Regions from separate parts of the Neobacillus sp. SM06 genome, predicted to be linked through region 3. Evidence: riboswitches for the same ligand, from Rfam matches in the RefSeq annotation. Region 3 holds a riboswitch; each other region holds the start of a gene.
What was found. A riboswitch is a leader RNA that binds a small molecule or an ion and turns the genes downstream of it on or off. The one in region 3 is predicted to bind glycine.

Region 1 (4,189 bases), on a different contig from region 3:
TAATGCCGCGAATCTGACCCTCGATACGGTTTAAGCGGGTAATCAGATTTTTTTTTGTATTTTCTGAATGATGGCTTTTCCGGACTGTTGAAGATGTATGGCATTCACCATTGCACTGGGGAGCATCATTGAGCGGATCCATTTGATTCATCCTCTAACACCCTCCTTTACGGATTTTATTTTACTATACCCCCCTACCCTATGTAAAGTCTTTCTTTTATTTATTCACAAAAAGTTCAAACTTTCCATGAGCAGATTTTTTTGAATTCGTTCATTCCCTTTTATTTTACCGAACCCCTGTCCATTTGTCTGCTATTTTGCTAAAAACAAACCGAGTCCTTACCACTCTTGATAAGGACTTTATTTTCATGGTTTTAAGACAACTTTTATGCATTGATCCGTTCTGGTGTCGAATACTTCGTAGCCATGCTTTGCTTCCCTCATTGGTTGTTTTATAAAAATGAAGCAATTCATTTAGATCACGGATTGATTGCTGTACATCTTTTTCCATCAATGCCTTTAATTCATTGTCAAAGCATAATCCCTGCAGCAATTTTGACCGAGCAAACAAACGGTTTTAAAGTTCAGAATTTCATGTGTTTCCATTGTTTCATGGAGCGCCAGACTTTCCTGTTCCATAAAATCACCTCCAATGATCTATTTTTCCAAATGTACTTTTTCCCTATTCATGGGAGAATCTTTCAGGTGGAAAACCGATGCATAATTGTTCTTTTTCCCAGAAAACATAAAACGAGCAAAATGATGTTAGTGAGGGGGATAACTTTATGGCAAAATTTCTGGGATTGCACGAAACCCTTGAACTTCATGAACTGTTAACGTTTAAAAGTCTATGTTTGACGAAAGCAACAACGATGGGCGCATTGGCGCAAGACGAAGAGCTGAAAGCACTTTTAGCCAATGATGCAGCATCCGGATCGAGACATATACAGCAATTGCAAAATTTTTTAACCAATCGGGAGGAAGTTCAATGAATCAATTTTTACAAAACATGATGGGAATGGGCGGATTGACAGATCAAGTCATTGCGACTGATTTCTTACTTTCGGCAAAATCTGGCGTGCAAAACTACACCATTGCCCTTACTGAAGCGGCTACTCCCGAGTTAAAAGCGGTTTTAAGAGAGCAATTACGAGAGGCAATTGAAACGCATGAGAAGATCAGCGCTTACATGGTCTCCAGAGGATTTTATCATCCATATGATTTGACTGAACAACTGCAAGTCGATTTAACGACTTCCGATACGGCAGTAACTTTAGCAAATGACTAGGAGAGCGAGGGAGAATGGATCGTTCCTTTTCCCTTCGCTTTAAAGTGTTAAACAATTTTTTATTGACTTCTCTGCCGGGAATTGATACGATTTCTTTAATTTCAATAAAGCGACGAAGGTTATGGATCACACTATAACTGGAGCAGCTTCTGGAGAGACCGCCAATTTGCGGCGCCGAAGGATTCACAATCTCAGGCAAAAGGACAGAAGAGTGATGGCAAGCAAAATTGCATACTCTTCATTTCTTGAGATTGGAGCAAATCCAATCTTTTTTTATTTTCTAAATGAGGTGGCATATATGGAGAAAAGACGTGCAGTAGTTAGTGTCATTGGGAAAGACCAGGTTGGGATTATTTCAAGGGTAACAACTATTTTAGCGAACAATCAGATGAACATCTTGGATATCAGTCAGACGATTCTTCAAGATTTTTTCACCATGATGATGATCATTGATGTTTCCGCCAATGAAAATTTGTCAAAGCTGCGTGAGGAACTTTCCGCCGCTGCAGATGAAATGGGATTAAAAATCAATATTCAGCTTGAAGAAATTTTTCAAGCGATGCACCGGATCTAATTTTAACCGCAAGAGAGGATGGGACAAATGACAATAGCGATGGATGAAATCATCCAAACGATTCGCATGGTACAAATGGAAAACCTTGATATCCGCACGGTAACAATGGGGATCAATCTTCGTGATTGCAGTGATTCCGATTTTGCCAAAATGAATAAACGGGTTTATGAAAAAATTATGCAGTATGCTAAAAATTTAAAGCAAACTGCAGAAGACGTCGAAAAAGAATTCGGCATTCCCATTATTAACAAGCGCATTTCGATTACACCGATTGCCGAAATTCTTGGTTCAGCAACGGTAGAGCAGGCGATTGAACTTGCCAAAACCCTCGACCGTGCCGCAAAGGAACTGGGGGTTGATTTTATCGGCGGTTTTTCAGCACTTGTCCACAAAGGAATTTCCAAAGGAGACGAAACATTGCTTGCTTCCTTGCCAAGAGCGCTCAGCGAGACAGAACGCGTTTGCGGCTCAGTTTCCGTTGGAACAACAAGGGCTGGAATTAATATGGATGCTGTTCGCCAGCTTGGCTTTATTTTAAAAGAAGCAGCGGAATTAACAAAAGACCAAAACGGAATCGGCTGCGCCAAGCTTGTCGTTTTCTGCAATCCGGTTGAAGACAATCCGTTTATGGCCGGGGCTTTTCATGGTGCTGGTGAAGGGGAAGCGGTTATCAATGTTGGCGTCAGCGGACCGGGTGTTGTTTTAAATGCTTTGAAACGCCACCCTGATGCCGATCTTGGCGAAGCGGCCGATATTATTAAAAAAACTGCCTTTAAAATTACGCGTGCTGGCGAGCTGATAGGACGAATTGTTGCCAAAAGGCTTGGCGTTCCGTTTGGAATTATGGATTTGTCCCTTGCACCGACAAATGCCATTCATGACAGCGTCGCAGATATTCTGGAGGAGATTGGTCTGGAACGGGTTGGAACCCATGGAACAATTGCCGCTTTGGCGCTGATGAACGATGCGGTCAAAAAAGGTGGGGCAATGGCAAGCTCTTATGTTGGCGGCTTGAGCGGGGCATTTATTCCTGTCAGTGAGGATAATGGAATGATTCGCGGTGTTGTCGATGGCGCGCTCAGTTTGGCGAAACTTGAGGCAATGACATGTGTGTGCTCGGTCGGACTGGATATGATCGCGGTGTCTGGCGATGTTCCTGCTGCGACTCTTTCAGCCATGATCGCTGACGAGGCCGCGATCGGGATGATCAACAAAAAAACGACTGCGGTACGGGTGATTCCCGTTCCAGGAAAAAAAGAGGGTGAAATGATCGAGTTTGGCGGACTGCTTGGACGTGCTCCCGTCATGGGCGTGAACCCATATCATTCGGAAAAAATGATCAATCGCGGTGGAAGAATTCCCGCACCGCTTCAGGCGCTGATTAACTAAGATTCGCTGGATTGGCGGCGAACCGTTTGATTGTTTATTGGGAAAATGGCAGCAGTCGACTTGCTCTTTCCCCTGTTTTTCGCGCCCTGTTTCCTTCTTTTTTAAGAGAATAGGGCGCGATTATCATTTTTTGGGATTGAGTTTTCTATAAACTGGAAGATTCTACTTCATTTTCGCTGCAATGGCATCTGTTAGTTCTTCTGCCATGGATGGAATCGACGTTTTTAGCACACTGTTGACCATTTTGGCCATTATTCCTTCGGCTTCAATATTGAGAAACCCCGTCATCCTTGTACGGCTTTCCCCCATTTTCTCCGCCTCAAAATATCCATTCCCGGCAAAATTTTCGTTCAATCCCTTCAAATCAAACGTAACCTTTGTCGGCTCAATCCATTCTTTTATGGTCACCATCAGACGCACTTTCTTTTTCATAAACCCCAAATCCCCATAAAACTCCCAGGTCGATTGGCGCTCACTGATTTTTTCATGCTGGATATAGCCCGGAACGAGCGGCGCCCAATGATCCATATCTTTCACAAAATTCCAAACCGCTTCAATCGGAAGATCCAATACAACTTGGTGCAGCCCACTTGGCAAATTCACTACCTTCTTTCATATCCAAATTGAAAAGACCTTCCTGGAAGGTCTTTTTTATTGTTATATGTTCATACCTGTTTTTTTAGAAGGTTAACCTGCTTATTCGGAATATTGAAAAAGAAATTCGTGAATGCGGCTGCAAGCTTCTTCAAGTCGTTCTTTCGGCTGCACCAGCGCAATTCGAACATAGCCTTCCCCAAGTTTTCCAAACGCATCACCAGGAACAACTGCCACCCCAGCCTTGTCAATTAATTCAAAAGCAAACTGACGCGATGTCCAGCCTGACGGGATCTTTGCCCACACAAACATCGTTGCCGGCGATTTGACCACTTGCCAACCGC
Region 2 (4,189 bases), on a different contig from region 3:
TGGAAATATCGTTCCAGAAAATCATGGATTTGCGGCTGCTGCATGGGAATCTCCTTTCTTCATTTGATTGGCAAACTCAATCATTGATGTGAGGTTTTCCATTTTAATCCGCATTTCTCCTTCTGTGGAGCTTCCTCCGAAAATATCGATCAAATGATCTTCAAGATTGCCGAATTCTAGTTTTGTCAAAATATCATCCAATTCACCGATTACTTTTTCAAATAGATGGATTTTTTCATACAGCAATTTTAAAATATGTTCCTCAAGTGTACCTTTGATTGCAAAGTTGTAGATCATCACATCTTTTTCTTGGCCAAGCCTGTGAATCCTGCCGATCCGCTGTTCCAGTCTCATTGGATTCCATGGCAAATCAAAATTAATAATATGGTTGCAAAATTGCAGGTTGATCCCTTCGCCGCCGGCTTCTGTCGCAATCAGCACTTGAGCATGTTTTTGAAAAAGCTCGCGCATCCAATCTTTTTTTCCCCGCTTAAAACCGCCGCGAAAGGGAACCGATGTAATTCCATGCTGGCGGAGAAACCATTGCAAATAAAGCTGTGTCGCCCGGTATTCCGTGAAAATAATGACTTTATCATTTATGTGTTGGATCAGTTCGAGCGCTTTGTTGGCTTTGGAGTTTTGCTGAACCGCCTCGACCTTTGAAATTAAAAAATGGATTTGCTGCTGAAACAAGGTGGTTGGATTTTCTTTGCGGGTAAGCATGTTTTTAAGCGTATGATAGACTGCCTCTCTGCTGCTGCATGCCTCCCGCTGCAATGTCATGACCGAAAAAGCACTAGATGCCAGCCAGTCGACTTCATTTTTCAACTCCGTAACTGCCTCGTAAAGCTCTCTTTCTTCTTTTGAAAATTCAATTGGAATGGTCTCAACCTGCCGTTTTGTCCACTCGATTCCTGTATCTGCCCGGCGATTGCGAATCATGACTTTATTGACGAGTTCTTTTAAATGCTCATCATCATTCAAGGACCTTGAATCACGTTTGTATTTTTCGTAGAATGCGGTTTCGCTTCCCAAATGCCCGGGTTTAAGAAGGGAAACAAGGTTGAAAATTTCCTCCACCCGGTTTTGAATGGGAGTGGCAGTCAGCAGTAAGCAAAATTTCTTTTTTAAATTTTGAACAAATTCATAGTTTTTTGTTTTATTGTTTTTTAGTTTATGGGCTTCATCAATGATAATTAAGTCATAGTCTTGTTTATAGATGATCTCTCGGTGAGGCTGCCGTTTTGCTGTATCAATAGATGATACAACAACATCATACTGATCCCAGACATAGCTTTTTCTCTGTGTCATTGCCGGGATAAAGAATTTTGTATTTAATTCGGAAGCCCATTGGGTTACAAGAGAGGCTGGTACAAGAATCAGCACTTTTTTCACAAGCCCGCGAATCATATATTCTTTTAAAATCAATCCGGCTTCAATTGTTTTTCCCAGTCCTACTTCATCTGCCAGAATCGCTTTTCCGTTCATATTTTCAATCACCAGTCTGGCTGTTTCCAGCTGATGCGGGAGCGGCGTTAAATGCGGTAAATAGTTTGGTGCCAAAAGACCTTCAAACGTTGGAACGGCAAGATGTTTTTCGACATCGACGGCAAGCTTAAAAAGATCCCAGTTGCCCCACGGACCGTCTTGTTCAATCCGGTGAAAAAAGTCGTCCTGCCACGCACAATCAAATACAATGTTTACCACCCTTTTTTCAGCTCCTTTTTCAGCAAAATCATATTGCCCGATTGATTGCTTTAATGGTAGGATGATAATAGCTTAGAAAGTTTTAAATTTTGTAATAATCATCTTTGTTTTTTTTTAGTATGACCAAGATTCAAAAAAATATATATGCGGATGAGAACAAGGGGAGAGACTGCATATCGCAGCGCCGAAGGAGCAAGCAAATACTTGTGAATCTCTCAGGCAAAAGAACTCTTGTTTGACGCAGCTCTGGAGAGTGCGGCACTTATACGTTCGCCACCAAAGGGGAAAGCTATTCTGGGGAAACTCTCAGGTGAAAGGACAGAGACCTTTTTTATGTTTAAGGAAGGTTTCTGTCCTTTTCTATTGGAAAAATAAGGGGGATTGTAAATGGCAGAATTGAAACGCACGCCGCTATTTGAAATTTATCAAGAGTATGGCGGGAAAATGATTGACTTTGGGGGCTGGGAGCTTCCAGTACAATTTTCAAGTATTAAAGAAGAGCACGAAGCGGTCAGGACGAGAGCAGGTTTATTTGATGTTTCCCATATGGGTGAGGTGAGAATTTCCGGTTCAGACAGCCTTGCGTATTTGCAGAAAATGGTTACGAACGATGTTTCAAAAATACCTGTCGGTGGTGCCCAATATACGGCCATGTGCTATGAAAATGGCGGTACGGTCGATGATCTGCTTGTATATAAGTTCGATGAAGAGGATTACTTGCTCGTAATCAATGCGTCAAATATTGAAAAGGATGTCCAGTGGCTGAAAAAACACCTTGAAGGCAATGTCCAACTTGAAAACCTTTCTGAAAGAACAGCTCAATTAGCACTTCAAGGCCCAAAAGCTGAGAAAGTGCTGCAATCACTTGTTCCTGGCGCGGATTTAAGCAAAATCGGTTATTTTAAATTTCAGCAAAAAGTTGCAATCAACGGAAAAGAAGCCCTCGTTTCCCGCACCGGATACACCGGAGAAGACGGCTTTGAAATTTATTGTGATGCTGCGGATGCTGTTGATCTTTGGAAAGAAATTTTAGCAGCAGGGAAGGAAGAAGGGGTTGTTCCATGCGGGCTCGGCGCCCGGGATACGCTTCGATTTGAAGCAAACTTGGCGCTGTATGGGCAGGAGCTCTCACCTGAAATCAGTCCGCTAGAAGCGGGGATTGGTTTCGCAGTTAAATTAAATAAGGCAGCTGACTTTATCGGCAAAGAAGCGCTAAAACTGCAAAAAGAAAACGGTGTACCGAAGAAGCTGGTTGGAATTGAAATGCTGGATCGGGGAATTCCGCGACATGGCTACCCGGTTTATGCTGGCGAAGAGCCCATCGGTGAAGTGACAACCGGAACGCAGTCGCCAACGTTAAAGAAAAATATTGGACTGGCTCTTGTGAAATCAGCTTACGCAGCACATGGGCAGGAAATGGAAGTGGAGATTCGCGGCAAGCGATTAAAAGCGAAAGTAGTGCCAACACCTTTTTACCGTAGAGAACAGATTTAGGGGGCGAACGAAAATGAAGCAACATCGCTATTTACCAATGACAAAACAAGATCAAAAGGAAATGCTTGAGGCGATTGGTGCGTCCTCAATTGACGACCTTTTTAGCGATATTCCGGAAAAAGTGAAATTTAAAGGGGAGTATCATCTTAAGCCGGCAAAATCGGAAACAGCGTTAATGCGGGAATTGTCGCAGATGGCATCACGCAATGCCGATTTAAAAACAAATGTTTCGTTTCTGGGTGCAGGCGTCTATGACCATTACATTCCGATAATTGTCGATCATGTCCTTTCTCGTTCAGAGTTTTATACAGCCTACACTCCGTATCAGCCAGAAATTTCTCAAGGAGAGCTACAAGCCATTTTTGAATTTCAAACGATGATTTGCGAATTAACAGGAATGGATGTCGCCAACTCCTCAATGTATGATGGCGGAACAGCTTTGGCAGAGGCCGCAATGCTGAGTGCCGGCCAGACTAAAAGAAAAAAAGTATTGATCTCAAAAGCCGTACATCCCGAATCAAAAGATGTAGTCAAAACGTATGCCAAAGGGCAATTCATTGAAGTGATTGAAATTCCTGTCAAGGACGGAATGACGGACCTCGAGGCATTAAAAGGGCTGGTAAGTGATGAAATTGCCGCTGTAATTGTCCAATATCCAAACTTTTACGGAAGAATTGAATCGTTAAAGGAATTGGGAGAAATAACTCATGCCAATAAATCGCTGTTTGTCGTTTCAAGCAACCCGCTCGCTCTTGGCGCTTTAACGCCTCCTGGGCAGTTTGGCGCTGACATTGTTGTCGGCGATGCTCAACCTTTTGGAATTCCAACTGCTTTTGGCGGCCCGCATTGCGGTTATTTTGCCGTTACAAACAAATTGATGAGAAAAGTGCCGGGCAGACTTGTTGGCCAGACGGTTGATGAACAGGGGCGCCGCGGTTTTGTTTTGACACTGCAAGCACGCGAGCAGCATATCCGCCGCGATAAGGCA
Region 3 (4,189 bases):
AGACTTAACCGTTTACAGAGAAAAGATGAATATTCTTGTTTTGCTGGACACATTGGAAAATATCGTAAAAGGAGGGCGCCTTAGCAGGTTTCAAGGTTCATTAGCCAAAATCCTCAATATTAAGGTTATTTTAGAGCGAGTGAATGGAGGAAAAGTGGAAATCCTTGAAAAAGTTCGCGGAAAGCGTAAATTGCTTAGTAGAGTCATTGAAATCATTGAAGAAAGAGGGATGGACTTTTCCACTGTCACTTTTGGGATTACTCACACTGGCAATTTAGATGAAGCCGAAGTAATGAAGCAGGAACTCCTGAACCGGTTTCAGCCAAAAGAAGTCATCGTAAATGAGATGGGAGCGACCATGGGAACCTATGCTGGGAAAAACGGGATGATTATCGCCTTCTAAAAAGATAAAAAAAGCTCGGCTGTATTAAAAATCAGCTGAGCTTTTTCTTTTTACTTGCGTCAACCTTACGGGATGACAGGAATTCGACTTCCTTTCCGATGAATTCGACGCACTTTCCAATGAATTCGACGCACTTTCCGGTGGAATTCGACGCACTTCCCGATGAATTCGACGCACTTCCCGATGAATTCGACGCACTTTCCGATGAATTCGACGCACTTCCGATGGAATTCGACGCATTTCCGATGAATTCGACGCACTTTCCAATGAATTCGACGCACTTTCCGGTGGAATTCGACGCACTTCCCGATGAATTCGACGCACTTTCCAATGAATTCGACGCACTTTCCGGTGGAATTCGACGCACTTCCCGATGAATTCGACGCACTTTCCGATGGAATTCGACGCACTTTCCGATGAATTCGACGCACTTTCAGATGAATTCGACGCACTTTCCGATGAATTCGACGCACTTTCCGATGAATTCGACGCACTTCCGATGGAATTCGACGCACTTTCCGATGAATTCGACGCACTTTCAGATGAATTCGACGCATTTCAAGAAGAATTCGACCTACACACTACTTATTCTAAACTAGCAACCATTTTTCTTTTTGCAAAATACAAAATAAACAATACGATAAACCATACAGGTGTCAGCAATAAGGCGGCACGAGTTGATTCAGCAAACAGCATGATCGCTAAGATAAAAACAAACAACGCAAGGACAACATAGTTCATAAATGGTGTTAAAGGCGCTTTGAAAATCGATTTTTTTCGTAAATCCGGGCGTGTTTTTGTATAGCGTAAATGTGAAACCAAAATGATTCCCCAGACCCAAATAAAACAAATGGCGCTAATCGTTGTCACAATTCCGAAAGCCTGCTCCGGAATGATTTTGCTCAAAAGGGCGCCAACAGAAAGGACGATAGCGGAAGTCACCAAAGCGTTGCTCGGGACTTTATTCTTATTTAATTTGGCAAAATTGGCCGGCCCTTCTTGATGGATGCTTAAGTTATATAAAATCCGGCTCGTCGAAAACAAACCGCTATTGCATGCCGATGCTGCAGATGTTAAGACAACAAAATTAATAATACCTGCGGCAATCGGAATCCCGACTAAACTGAATGTTTTGACAAACGGGCTTGTTGCTGCATTTAATTCGTTCCATGGGTTAATCGTTAAGAGAATGAAAAGTGCTCCCACATAGAAAAACAGGATTCTTACCGGAATCTTATTAATGGCAGATGGGATGTTCTTTTTCGGATTGGAAGTTTCCGCAGCTGATACACCGACTAATTCAACCCCCACAAACGCAAAGACAACCATTTGGAAGGAATATAAAAACCCGGATACCCCATTCGGAAACATGCCCCCATAAGACCAAAGATTTTTCACCGAAACCGATCCTGCTTCTGTTTTAAAGCCGGCAATAAGCAAAACAACACCAATACTAATCAAAACAAGAATCGTAATGACTTTAATGATAGCGAACCAAAACTCTAACTCTCCAAAAAGTTTGACTGTCAATAAATTAAAGCCCAGCAAAATAATTAAAATGACCAACGCGGGAATCCATTGCGGAATATTAAACCAATATCGTACGTACACCCCAACAGCGATAATATCCGCCATTGCCGTCATAATCCAGCAAAACCAATACGTCCATCCTGTTACAAAACCAGCCCACGGCCCGATATAATCGGTGGCAAAATCCGTAAACGATTGATAGCCGGCATTTGATAGAAGCAATTCACCTAAAGCCCTCATGACGAAGAAGACCGCAATTCCGACAATCAGATAAGCGAATAAAATAGAAGGCCCTGCCAATTGAATTGCTTTACCTGATCCTAAAAATAAGCCTGTCCCGATCGTGCCCCCAATCGCTATTAGTTGAACATGCCGATTTTTTAGATCTCTTTTTAGCTCTTGCTGTGCCACGTTTCATTCCCCCTTAATGATAGTGTAAAAAAAAAAAGAGATTGGTATGCTCCAATCTCTTTCGACGTCAGAATAGAAAATCGTCTTATACTATCCGGAAGAATAGCAAAACAATCTTCTTATACTTCTGTCCTTTTGCCTGAGATTGTGAACCCTTCGGCGCCGCAAAATTTGCGGACTCTCCAGAAATTGCTCCCGCTATAGTTTTTCCCCATAACGATCATTGCATGTTTAAATCATTGTACGATAATTTTAAATTCTAGCATATTTGTTCAACGGGTCAAACCCATTTGCTCCCATACGGAAGTCTGGACCCTATTTTTCTTTTTTTATTGAAGCGATATATTTTTTCACGACTTCGTAAACAAATTCTTGGTTAGCTACTGCGGTGTTCGGGTTGTACTTGCCACCGTTTGTTTTATTATTGGACAGAATCCGAATATCCAAAAACGGCACATTATACGCTTTAGCCATTTGCGCGGCTGCAGCCCCTTCCATCTCTTCAGCAGAAGTACCATATGTGGTATGGAACCAGTTAATCCGGTCCACTTCATTGTTCCAAACGTCTGCAGAACCGATTGTCCCTTCTACCACTTTCCCCTTTGTGTATTTCTCTTTCACCGCATTTGCAGCTGCAAGCAGGCCGCTATCACCATCATAGTAACGGATTTTTTCAGCATTGGCATCGGACCCGCTTCCTTCAGAAGCCATTAAGTCCATTGGAATCCATTGAGACGGATCCATTCCTTGGTTTTTATCTTTCGGTTCAGTTTTTAATGAACCGATATTGGTTACCCTTTTTCCTAAAACAATATCAAATACGTTTAAATTCGGATCGTGCCCTCCGGCCGTCCCTTGGTCGATGATGGCAACCGGGTTGTATTTTTCAATCGCAAGCGTTGTTGCAGCTGCTGTATTCTCCATCCCTTTCCCTGTTTTAACGACAATGACAGGGTATTTATTTAAAGTTCCTTTGTAAAACACAAAATTCCCCGATTGTTCTTGCTTTACTTTTTCTAACCGTTGAGCAAAATTTTCAGCTTCGATTGGCATGGCCCCTTCAATGATGATCGGCCATTGGGCGCCTTCAGCTTTCGTTGGCTGTTGAAAAGCGGATTTTTCCACTGCAAACGATAGCAAAAGGACAACAACTGCTGCGAGCAAGACAGAATTCCATCGCATTTTCTTTTTCAAAATAACCACTCCTCCCACTGTTGTTCGTCACTCGATGAATTTTTCCCAAATAAAAAAGTCCAGAAATGTAGAAATCGTTTCTACCCCTCTAGACCTACGAAAGTTAAAGTATTGATAATTGGGCAAAATGATATGCCAATTATGAACTGGCTGTTTCCAAAAAACAGACAGCCAAATACTTCACCCCGTAGTCCGGTTCTTTCATTGGGAACCAGGTAGAGACGCTCAGACCATATTACCGAGCATATACGAGTTATGATATTTAAGATTATTACTTTGCTAATATAACAAATTTACAATCGAGAATCAAGCAAAATATGAACATTTATTAGAAATTTTATCGTAATGTTCGTGTTAAAGGGATTAAAGGGTAATTGGATTGAACAAAAAACACCTCCACATTGGTGAAGATGTTCCAACCCGCTACATTTTCCGCTTAGAAAATTCAAGAAATATTCCGAGCTTTAATTGCAGGTTTTCCGATACCCTTTGATGCTTTGTTGAGGGAGATGGTGACATATAAACAGTCCCATCAATATATTCGAACCTGTTTTCGCTTGTTTCCCGCATCTTTAGAAACTCGTCGAATGAGACCATGTGCTTCTCAGCTAATCCCATTTTTCCATCCCCTTTTACCTGCAGATTTGTCAT

Region 1: linked by a shared signal. The riboswitch ahead of ACQYAD_RS04155 (ACT domain-containing protein) and the one ahead of ACQYAD_RS03165 (amino acid permease) in region 3 are both predicted to bind glycine.
Region 2: linked by a shared signal. The riboswitch ahead of gcvT (glycine cleavage system aminomethyltransferase GcvT) and the one ahead of ACQYAD_RS03165 (amino acid permease) in region 3 are both predicted to bind glycine.

The regions. Positions count from the first base shown of each region.
Region 1 is NZ_JBNWEO010000011.1:166,308-170,496, forward strand. It holds gene ACQYAD_RS04135 (metal-sensitive transcriptional regulator) at 1-142, opposite strand, end outside; partial or broken gene ACQYAD_RS04140 (spore coat protein) at 452-639, opposite strand; gene ACQYAD_RS04145 (hypothetical protein) at 786-992, shown strand; gene ACQYAD_RS04150 (spore coat protein) at 989-1,288, shown strand; glycine riboswitch at 1,428-1,505, shown strand; gene ACQYAD_RS04155 (ACT domain-containing protein) at 1,587-1,862, shown strand; gene ACQYAD_RS04160 (PFL family protein) at 1,890-3,251, shown strand; gene ACQYAD_RS04165 (CoxG family protein) at 3,414-3,854, opposite strand; gene ACQYAD_RS04170 (LL-diaminopimelate aminotransferase) at 3,948-4,189, opposite strand, start outside.
Region 2 is NZ_JBNWEO010000018.1:317,673-321,861, forward strand. It holds gene ACQYAD_RS16720 (YqhG family protein) at 1-44, opposite strand, end outside; gene ACQYAD_RS16725 (DEAD/DEAH box helicase) at 22-1,707, opposite strand; glycine riboswitch at 1,858-1,948, shown strand; gene gcvT (glycine cleavage system aminomethyltransferase GcvT) at 2,095-3,201, shown strand; gene gcvPA (aminomethyl-transferring glycine dehydrogenase subunit GcvPA) at 3,215-4,189, shown strand, end outside.
Region 3 is NZ_JBNWEO010000009.1:139,918-144,106, reverse strand. It holds gene ACQYAD_RS03175 (DegV family protein) at 1-403, shown strand, start outside; gene ACQYAD_RS03170 (hypothetical protein) at 523-780, shown strand; gene ACQYAD_RS03165 (amino acid permease) at 989-2,344, opposite strand; glycine riboswitch at 2,462-2,540, opposite strand; partial or broken gene ACQYAD_RS03160 (5'-methylthioadenosine/S-adenosylhomocysteine nucleosidase) at 2,660-3,427, opposite strand; purine riboswitch at 3,707-3,810, opposite strand; gene ACQYAD_RS03155 (Uma2 family endonuclease) at 3,962-4,135, opposite strand.